DNA from 3 places in the Fictibacillus sp. WQ 8-8 genome. Region 1 is predicted to be linked to each of the others. Evidence: riboswitches for the same ligand, from Rfam matches in the RefSeq annotation. Region 1 holds a riboswitch; each other region holds the start of a gene.

Evidence for each region. A riboswitch is a leader RNA that binds a small molecule or an ion and turns the genes downstream of it on or off. The one in region 1 is predicted to bind S-adenosylmethionine.
Region 2: another riboswitch for S-adenosylmethionine. It lies ahead of M1K46_RS20445 (homocysteine synthase); the one in region 1 lies ahead of M1K46_RS18920 (ABC transporter ATP-binding protein).
Region 3: another riboswitch for S-adenosylmethionine. It lies ahead of M1K46_RS11950 (methionine biosynthesis PLP-dependent protein); the one in region 1 lies ahead of M1K46_RS18920 (ABC transporter ATP-binding protein).

The regions. Positions count from the first base shown of each region.
Region 1 is NZ_JAMXKG010000009.1:99,190-101,460, reverse strand. It holds gene M1K46_RS18925 (VanW family protein) at 1-728, opposite strand, end outside; SAM riboswitch class I at 904-1,011, shown strand; gene M1K46_RS18920 (ABC transporter ATP-binding protein) at 1,309-2,076, shown strand; gene M1K46_RS18915 (ABC transporter permease) at 2,098-2,271, shown strand, end outside.
Region 2 is NZ_JAMXKG010000013.1:13,989-16,259, forward strand. It holds gene M1K46_RS20440 (helix-turn-helix transcriptional regulator) at 1-156, shown strand, start outside; SAM riboswitch class I at 501-606, shown strand; gene M1K46_RS20445 (homocysteine synthase) at 911-2,215, shown strand.
Region 3 is NZ_JAMXKG010000005.1:3,561-5,831, forward strand. It holds gene metC (cystathionine beta-lyase) at 1-358, opposite strand, end outside; gene M1K46_RS11950 (methionine biosynthesis PLP-dependent protein) at 351-1,469, opposite strand; SAM riboswitch class I at 1,544-1,659, opposite strand; gene M1K46_RS11955 (hypothetical protein) at 2,130-2,271, shown strand, end outside.

The DNA of each region.
Region 1 (2,271 bases):
ACGGTTGCATCCCTGCCTTTTGGAACATAAGGTACACTTCGGCTGTGTGAAAAACGCTGCACAATATGAAGTCCAGCCCGGTCCACGGCATTAAAAAGAGTAGAGGAGACCTGGCAGATTCCTCCGCCAACTCCCTCTGAAAGCTCTCCACGAACAATAACAGGTGCACGCATGTACCCTTTGTCCGTAGTCCGTCTGCCTACGACCCCGTTAAAGGAAAAGGTCTCTCCAGGAAACACGACTTGATTATCAATCGCTTTTGCGGCAAGTGAAATATTATGGGTCCTGGATGAATGAGAACGGTTAAAATAAGTGACATACTGAGCAAGGTGATTGGTCCTGATATTTCCAAGCAGCTCACTGTCAACCCTGGGGTGGACGGTTAATAGAGGGACTTCAAGTTTATGAGGCCCCTTGCTGAAAAAGCTGGCATAGAATTGCTCTTTAAACGCTTTTTTGTAGAGCATGGAACCATTTTCTCCAGGAGTAATTCCTCCTAAATCATTAATTCTTGCATTAAGGGGCGGACGGTAAACCTGACCTTCCAATTTTGCAGCAAACGACTCGAATTTTTCACCGTCTATGATAGGCGTACCTGGCAGCGGGACCATAAAGTCTTTTCGATCAATAATTGCGATGGTTTGGCCTTGCTGAATCAATGATATACTCTCAGGCGTATAGACAGGCTGTACGGCCAGCAGCATACCGGTTAACAATGAAAGTAACATAACAAAACAACCTCCCAAAAGATAGTATGAGGAAGGACGGCTGGATTTATGTAGTAAGCATTCACGTAAATAAAATTTAGATTTTTCAAAAAAGTTATTGACTTTCCATTGCATACCTGTTTTAATAACTATTAATCCGATGAGGATTATATGAATTAAAAACTCCATAAATTTTTTCTTATTCTGAGAGGTGGAGGGAATTGGCCCTGCGAAACCTCGGCAGCGGACTCTTTAACGAGAGAACTGTGCCAAATCCAACAAGCATCAGCTTGGACGATAAGAGAAGTAGAACGCTATTTAACTTCTTCTTACACGTCCATGAGATGTAAGAGGAAGTTTTTTATTGAGTAAAAAAATATCGTGCAGCTGATTGGTAAACCAAAGGCCGTGTCTCAACATTAGCAGACATGGCCTTTTGGTTTTCTTTTTTTCATAAACTGTTTCCGTTTGAAAGGGGGAATTTTATTCGCTGCAAATGTTCAAAACGTTTCGTCGACCGGACAACCGGAGGCTTTCCTTAAAAAGGAGGGTTCCGGTTGTTTTCTTTTTGCAAAAACGCAGGGAAGAAGGGAGATATGATATGACTTTACTGCAAATTAGTAAACTCAATCGGAGTTTTGAAACAGGAAAAGGCGTGACAAAAGCACTTGAGCAAATAGATCTCGATGTGAATCAAGGAGAATTTATTACAGTGATCGGCCCGAGCGGCTGCGGAAAAAGCACATTATTAAAAATAATTGCTGGATTGGATACAAGGCATGAGGGCTCTGTATTGCTGGATAACCAAAAAGTATCCGGGCCGAGCATTGATAAAGGGTTTATTTTTCAAGAACCCAGGCTGTTTCCCTGGCTGACCGTGGAAAAAAATATCGCGGCCAACTTGCCTGTGAAAGAAAGTGCTACACAAGAAAAAGTTCGCGAGCTGATTAAGCTGGTACGGTTGGAGGACTTTGAAAATGCCTATCCAAAAGAGCTGTCGGGAGGAATGGCACAGCGGGTATCCATCGCAAGAGCCCTGCTTAGAAATCCTAAGATTCTTCTCTTAGATGAACCATTTGGAGCGTTGGATGCCTTTACCCGGTCACATATGCAAAAGGTACTGCTCAATATCTGGCAGAAGAATCGGACGACGATGATATTTGTGACTCACGACATCGATGAGGCCATTTATCTCGCCAGCACTGTAGTGATCATGAATCCCCGGCCAGGCACAGTCAGGGAGGTCATACCGATTGAACTGCCTCATCCACGGAGAAAAACAGATCTTGCTTTCCAGGAAATACGACAGCGGGTATTGAGTGAATTTGAAAAAGTGGAGGAAAGCGAGCGAGCAGCAACCGTCCGATAACGATATAAAGGAGATGAAAAAATGAGCAATCAGACTGGGGTATTAACGAGAACGACTGTAGAACGAAAACAAAGCATCAAGGAAACAGCATCAAAAAAACAGAGGAAAAACCCATTTCTATCCCATTGGGCACGAGGATTGGCATTTCCCGTTTTTATCATCATTATTTGGGAACTGTCAGGTGCTTACGGACTT
Region 2 (2,271 bases), on a different contig from region 1:
ATTGCCAAAGTAGCAAATGAATATCAGAATGCCTGCTCATGTGAGCTTTCTTTATTCCAGAGAATGCTCGGTACAGACCATGTGGAACGCACAGAATGTCTTGCTAAAGGCGGCTCGTATTGCAAATATTTGATTTCCGAAGAGAAAAACGCATAAACCCTACTGGCTGATCCGCCAATAGGGTTTATTTTTTTGTTGGATTTTTACGATCATCCGCCCTCTATTCTTTCCTTCTGTTGTCGCACGAAGGACGTCAGGTAGAGCTCATCGAGGGTGATCTCTTTTTCCATCGTCTCGCTGGCCACACTTTTTCTCTTACTGGAGCAGGGCAGAAGACCGATATGGTATTGCTGACTGCAGCAGAAAATAAAAAATGCAAAGTTTCGAACATCGGCCCGGGGGAGCGTGCCAAAAACTTTGCCCCTTCCTTATCGTGAAAAAAAGGGTTGACTTCAACATTAAAGTTCAGTATTATTCAAAATAACTTAATATTCAGATGTATCTTATCCAGAGAGGTGGAGGGACTGACCCGATGAAACCCGGCAACCAGCAGAAATGCATGGTGCTAATTTCAGCAGAACACGCAAATGTTCTGAAAGATGAGAGCCGACGGTGAAAACTGCGACCTCTTCTTTTAGAAGAGGTCTTTTTGATTGTTCAGCTTCAGTGCCCAATGCTGAAAATGAACTTAAGTTTTCAGCTAAGGTCCTCGATAGATGAAAAGTAAGATCTTCTTTTCATCCTTAGTCATCTTCGTTCTTCTCCCTCAACACAAAAAACGTGTTGCTTGAGAAGAACTCCAGCGCTTGTCGGACCTTAGCAGGGCACTTCAGCTTTTCTTGTTGGCTAACATTTTACTCAGATCCTTGCCTCTGTTTAAACCACTACATTTTAGAAGGAGAGATTGAACATGAGTGAAGAAAGAGAATATGGTTTTGAGACGGTTTCATTGCACGAGGGACAGAAAGTAGATCCGACAACAGGCGCGAGAGCGGTTCCTATTTACCAGACAACGTCTTATCAATTCAACAGTACGGAGCACGCAGCCAACCTTTTTGGTTTAAAAGAGTTTGGGAACATTTACAGCCGAATCATGAATCCGACACAGGATGCGTTTGAACAGACGATTGCAAAGCTAGAAGGCGGTGTTGGAGCGCTGGCGGTGGCATCCGGCCAGGCGGCGATTACGTATTCCATTTTAAACATAGCGGGAGCAGGTGACGAAATTGTAGCGTCTGGCTCTCTATATGGCGGAACGTATAACTTGTTTGCGAATACACTTCCGAAGCTCGGAATCAATTTTAAATTTGCAGAAGTGGATAACCTTCAATCCTTCCGTGATGCCATTACTGAAAAGACAAAAGCGGTTTACATCGAGACGATCGGGAATCCGAAAATTGACGTGGCAGATATCTCAGCCATTGCAGAAATTGCTCATGAAGCAGGGGTTCCGCTTATCGTAGACAATACGTTTGCAACACCATATCTTTGCCGTCCGATCGAGCATGGAGCAGACATTGTCGTTCATTCCGCTACAAAATTCATTGGCGGACACGGCACATCGATTGGAGGATTAATCATAGATTCCGGTAAGTTTGATTGGACGAACGGCAAATTCCCAGGACTTACGGAGCCGGATGAAAGCTATAATGGCGTCGTTTATACGGAAGCAGTCGGACCGCTGGCTTATATTATCAAGGCGCGTGTCCAATTGCTCAGAGACCTCGGTTCTTGCGTATCACCGTTTAACTCCTTCCTCTTTATTCAAGGGCTTGAAACGCTGGCACTGCGTGTAGAACGGCATAGTGAAAATGCCCTGAAGGTGGCGAAATACTTAAAAGAACATCCTGCTGTGGACTGGGTGAACTATCCTGGATTAGAAGATAACAAGTATAATGAGCTGGCGCAGAAATATTTGCCTAAAGGTGCTGGTGCCATCCTCACTTTCGGTGTAAAAGGCGGGGTAGAAGAAGGAAGAAAGCTCATTGAAAGTGTGAAGTTATTCTCTCACTTGGCGAATGTCGGTGATTCTAAATCATTAATCATCCATCCGGCAAGCACTACGCATCAGCAGCTGACAGAGGAAGAGCAGCTTAGAGCAGGAGTATCGCCTGAGATGGTAAGGCTGTCGGTGGGCATTGAAACGATTGATGATATTATCTATGATCTCGAGCAGGCACTAGCGGTCATCAGTCCGGTTCCAAGCGGCCAGTAATTGTTATGTTCAATAAACTCCCTTTCTACTATACTTAAGACAAATATGAAATTTTC
Region 3 (2,271 bases), on a different contig from region 1:
TCCCCAGTCTTGTGAGCACTTCCGTTACCATTCGGAAAGTACCGCCATAAACATCTTCTGAAATCACAACATGATCACCCTGAGAAAGGAGCAGAAAAGCTGTCGATATAGCGGCCATTCCTGAAGAGAAAGCGAATCCCCGGCAGCCTCCCTCCAAGAGAGCGATCTGCTCCTCCAACGCTTCTCTTGTCGGGTTGGCTGACCGGCTGTAGTCATATTTTCCGAAACTGTCGAGATCCTCCTGATGAAACGTTGAAGAAAGGTGCATCGGTACACTGACCGCACCAGTTGTCGGATCGGTCTTATGCTTATGATGCAGCAATTTGGTTTGAAAATTATAACAGGAATAGTCACTCATGGGGGATTGCCTCCTTCTGAACAATTTGAAGTGCTTGCGATAAGTCATCTATAAGGTCATTTTCATCTTCAATTCCAACAGACAGCCGAAGGAGCCGGTTGCACACCCCTCGCTTGATGCGAATGTCATCCGGAATATCGGCATGGGTCTGAGTGGCCGGATAGGTGACGAAGCTTTCGACACCGCCCAAGCTTTCCGCAAATGTGATCAGTGAAATTCCTTTTAGAAAGCAGGGAATCCATTCTTCGTTACGAAGCCGGAAGGAAATCATTCCACCTTTTCCTGGGTAAAGCACATCCGTAACAGCTTCATGTTCTTGGAGAAAACCGACGACCGCCTTTGCGTTTTCTTCATGCTTTTTCATCCTTAATGCCAAGGTTTTCATGCCTCTCATCAACAGCCAGGCGTCAAAAGGGCTTAAAACGGCACCCGTAGCATTATGATGATAGGACAATTCTTCACATAATTTCTCTCCTTTTGCAGCAACGAGTCCTGCGAGTACATCGTTGTGTCCCCCAAGATATTTTGTTGCACTATGGATGACGATATCTGCCCCAAGTTCAATCGGCTTTTGAAGCAAAGGCGTGTAGAATGTATTGTCTACAATCACGAGGAGATCATGTTCCTTTCCAATAGAAGCAATCGCCTGGATATCACAAGTTTCCATTAAAGGATTTGTCGGGGTCTCCAGAAAAATCGCTTTGGTATTCGCAGTAATCGCCTGTTTAATTTCAAGAGGATTCGCCGTGTCTGCGTATTTACAGGACAGCCCCCATTTTTTATAGCCTTCTTCCAATAACCGATAAGTACCGCCGTATAAATCGCTGGATACGATCCATTCATCCCCTGATTGAAAAAGGGAGAGGATGGTGGCGATCGCGGCCATTCCCGAACTGCAAGCAAAGCCTTGGTCCGCTCCCTCCAGGTCCGCGATCGCCTGTTCAAGCAGCTGGCGTGTCGGATTGCCGGTGCGTATGTAATCATACCCGCTTGATTCTCCTATCCCGGTATGGCGATAAGCGGTTGAAAAATAAACGGGCGGATTAACTGATCCTGTCCGGTCTTCACTTCGGTTGCCGATCTGAGCAAGCTTTGTTTCCGTTTTATACATGGAGATCCTCCTAATAAATAAAATAAAAAAAGCCTTCTAAGAAGAAGACTTTTGAGAAATATCAATTGTCGTTCTTCTTATCTTTCAAGTTCATTAACGAACTTGATGGATTTAGCACCTTTTCAGCCATCCGCGGCTGAAGGTTGCTGAGGTATCATCGGGCCATTCCCTCTACCTCTCTTGATAAGAAAACAAATCACGTATCAAATTGTAATTTATACTCTACAATAATATTCTGAATGTTTCAATAGGTATTTCAAAAAATATTGCTTTTTTAAAATTTCAATTAACCTTTATTACATTGGCGGCTGTATTGGTAAGGTACTCGAAAGTTAAAACTCGGGACGTACTTTAGTAAAAGGGCTAACTCTTCTGATAAACGATGAGATACTTTTTTCTTTTTTTGTTTTTCTCAATCAGCACCTACCTTTATTACATTTTCACCTGATGATTTTAGTCCTGTATTTAAAGAGGTTTTCAGAAAACACTGGTTCCATTTACCATATTCGCAGGTAAATAGTCGGTTTACGCACAGAAATTAAGCAATTAAAAGCTTTTAACCTAAATCTTCTAAGTAAAATTGAAACGTTTTTATCAGTTTGAAAAAATGTTAGGCATGGTAATATTTATTAAAAACTACTAATTAAGGGAGTCTGACAGTTGATAGTTGAGACAGATAAATACTATATGCCTGGTAAAAATCGTGTCATCTTGCTGCCTGCCGTTTGGAGAGAGGAATTTAATATAACAGAAAATGACATCCTCACTGTATGTAAAAAAGACGACTCAATCATCATTCAGG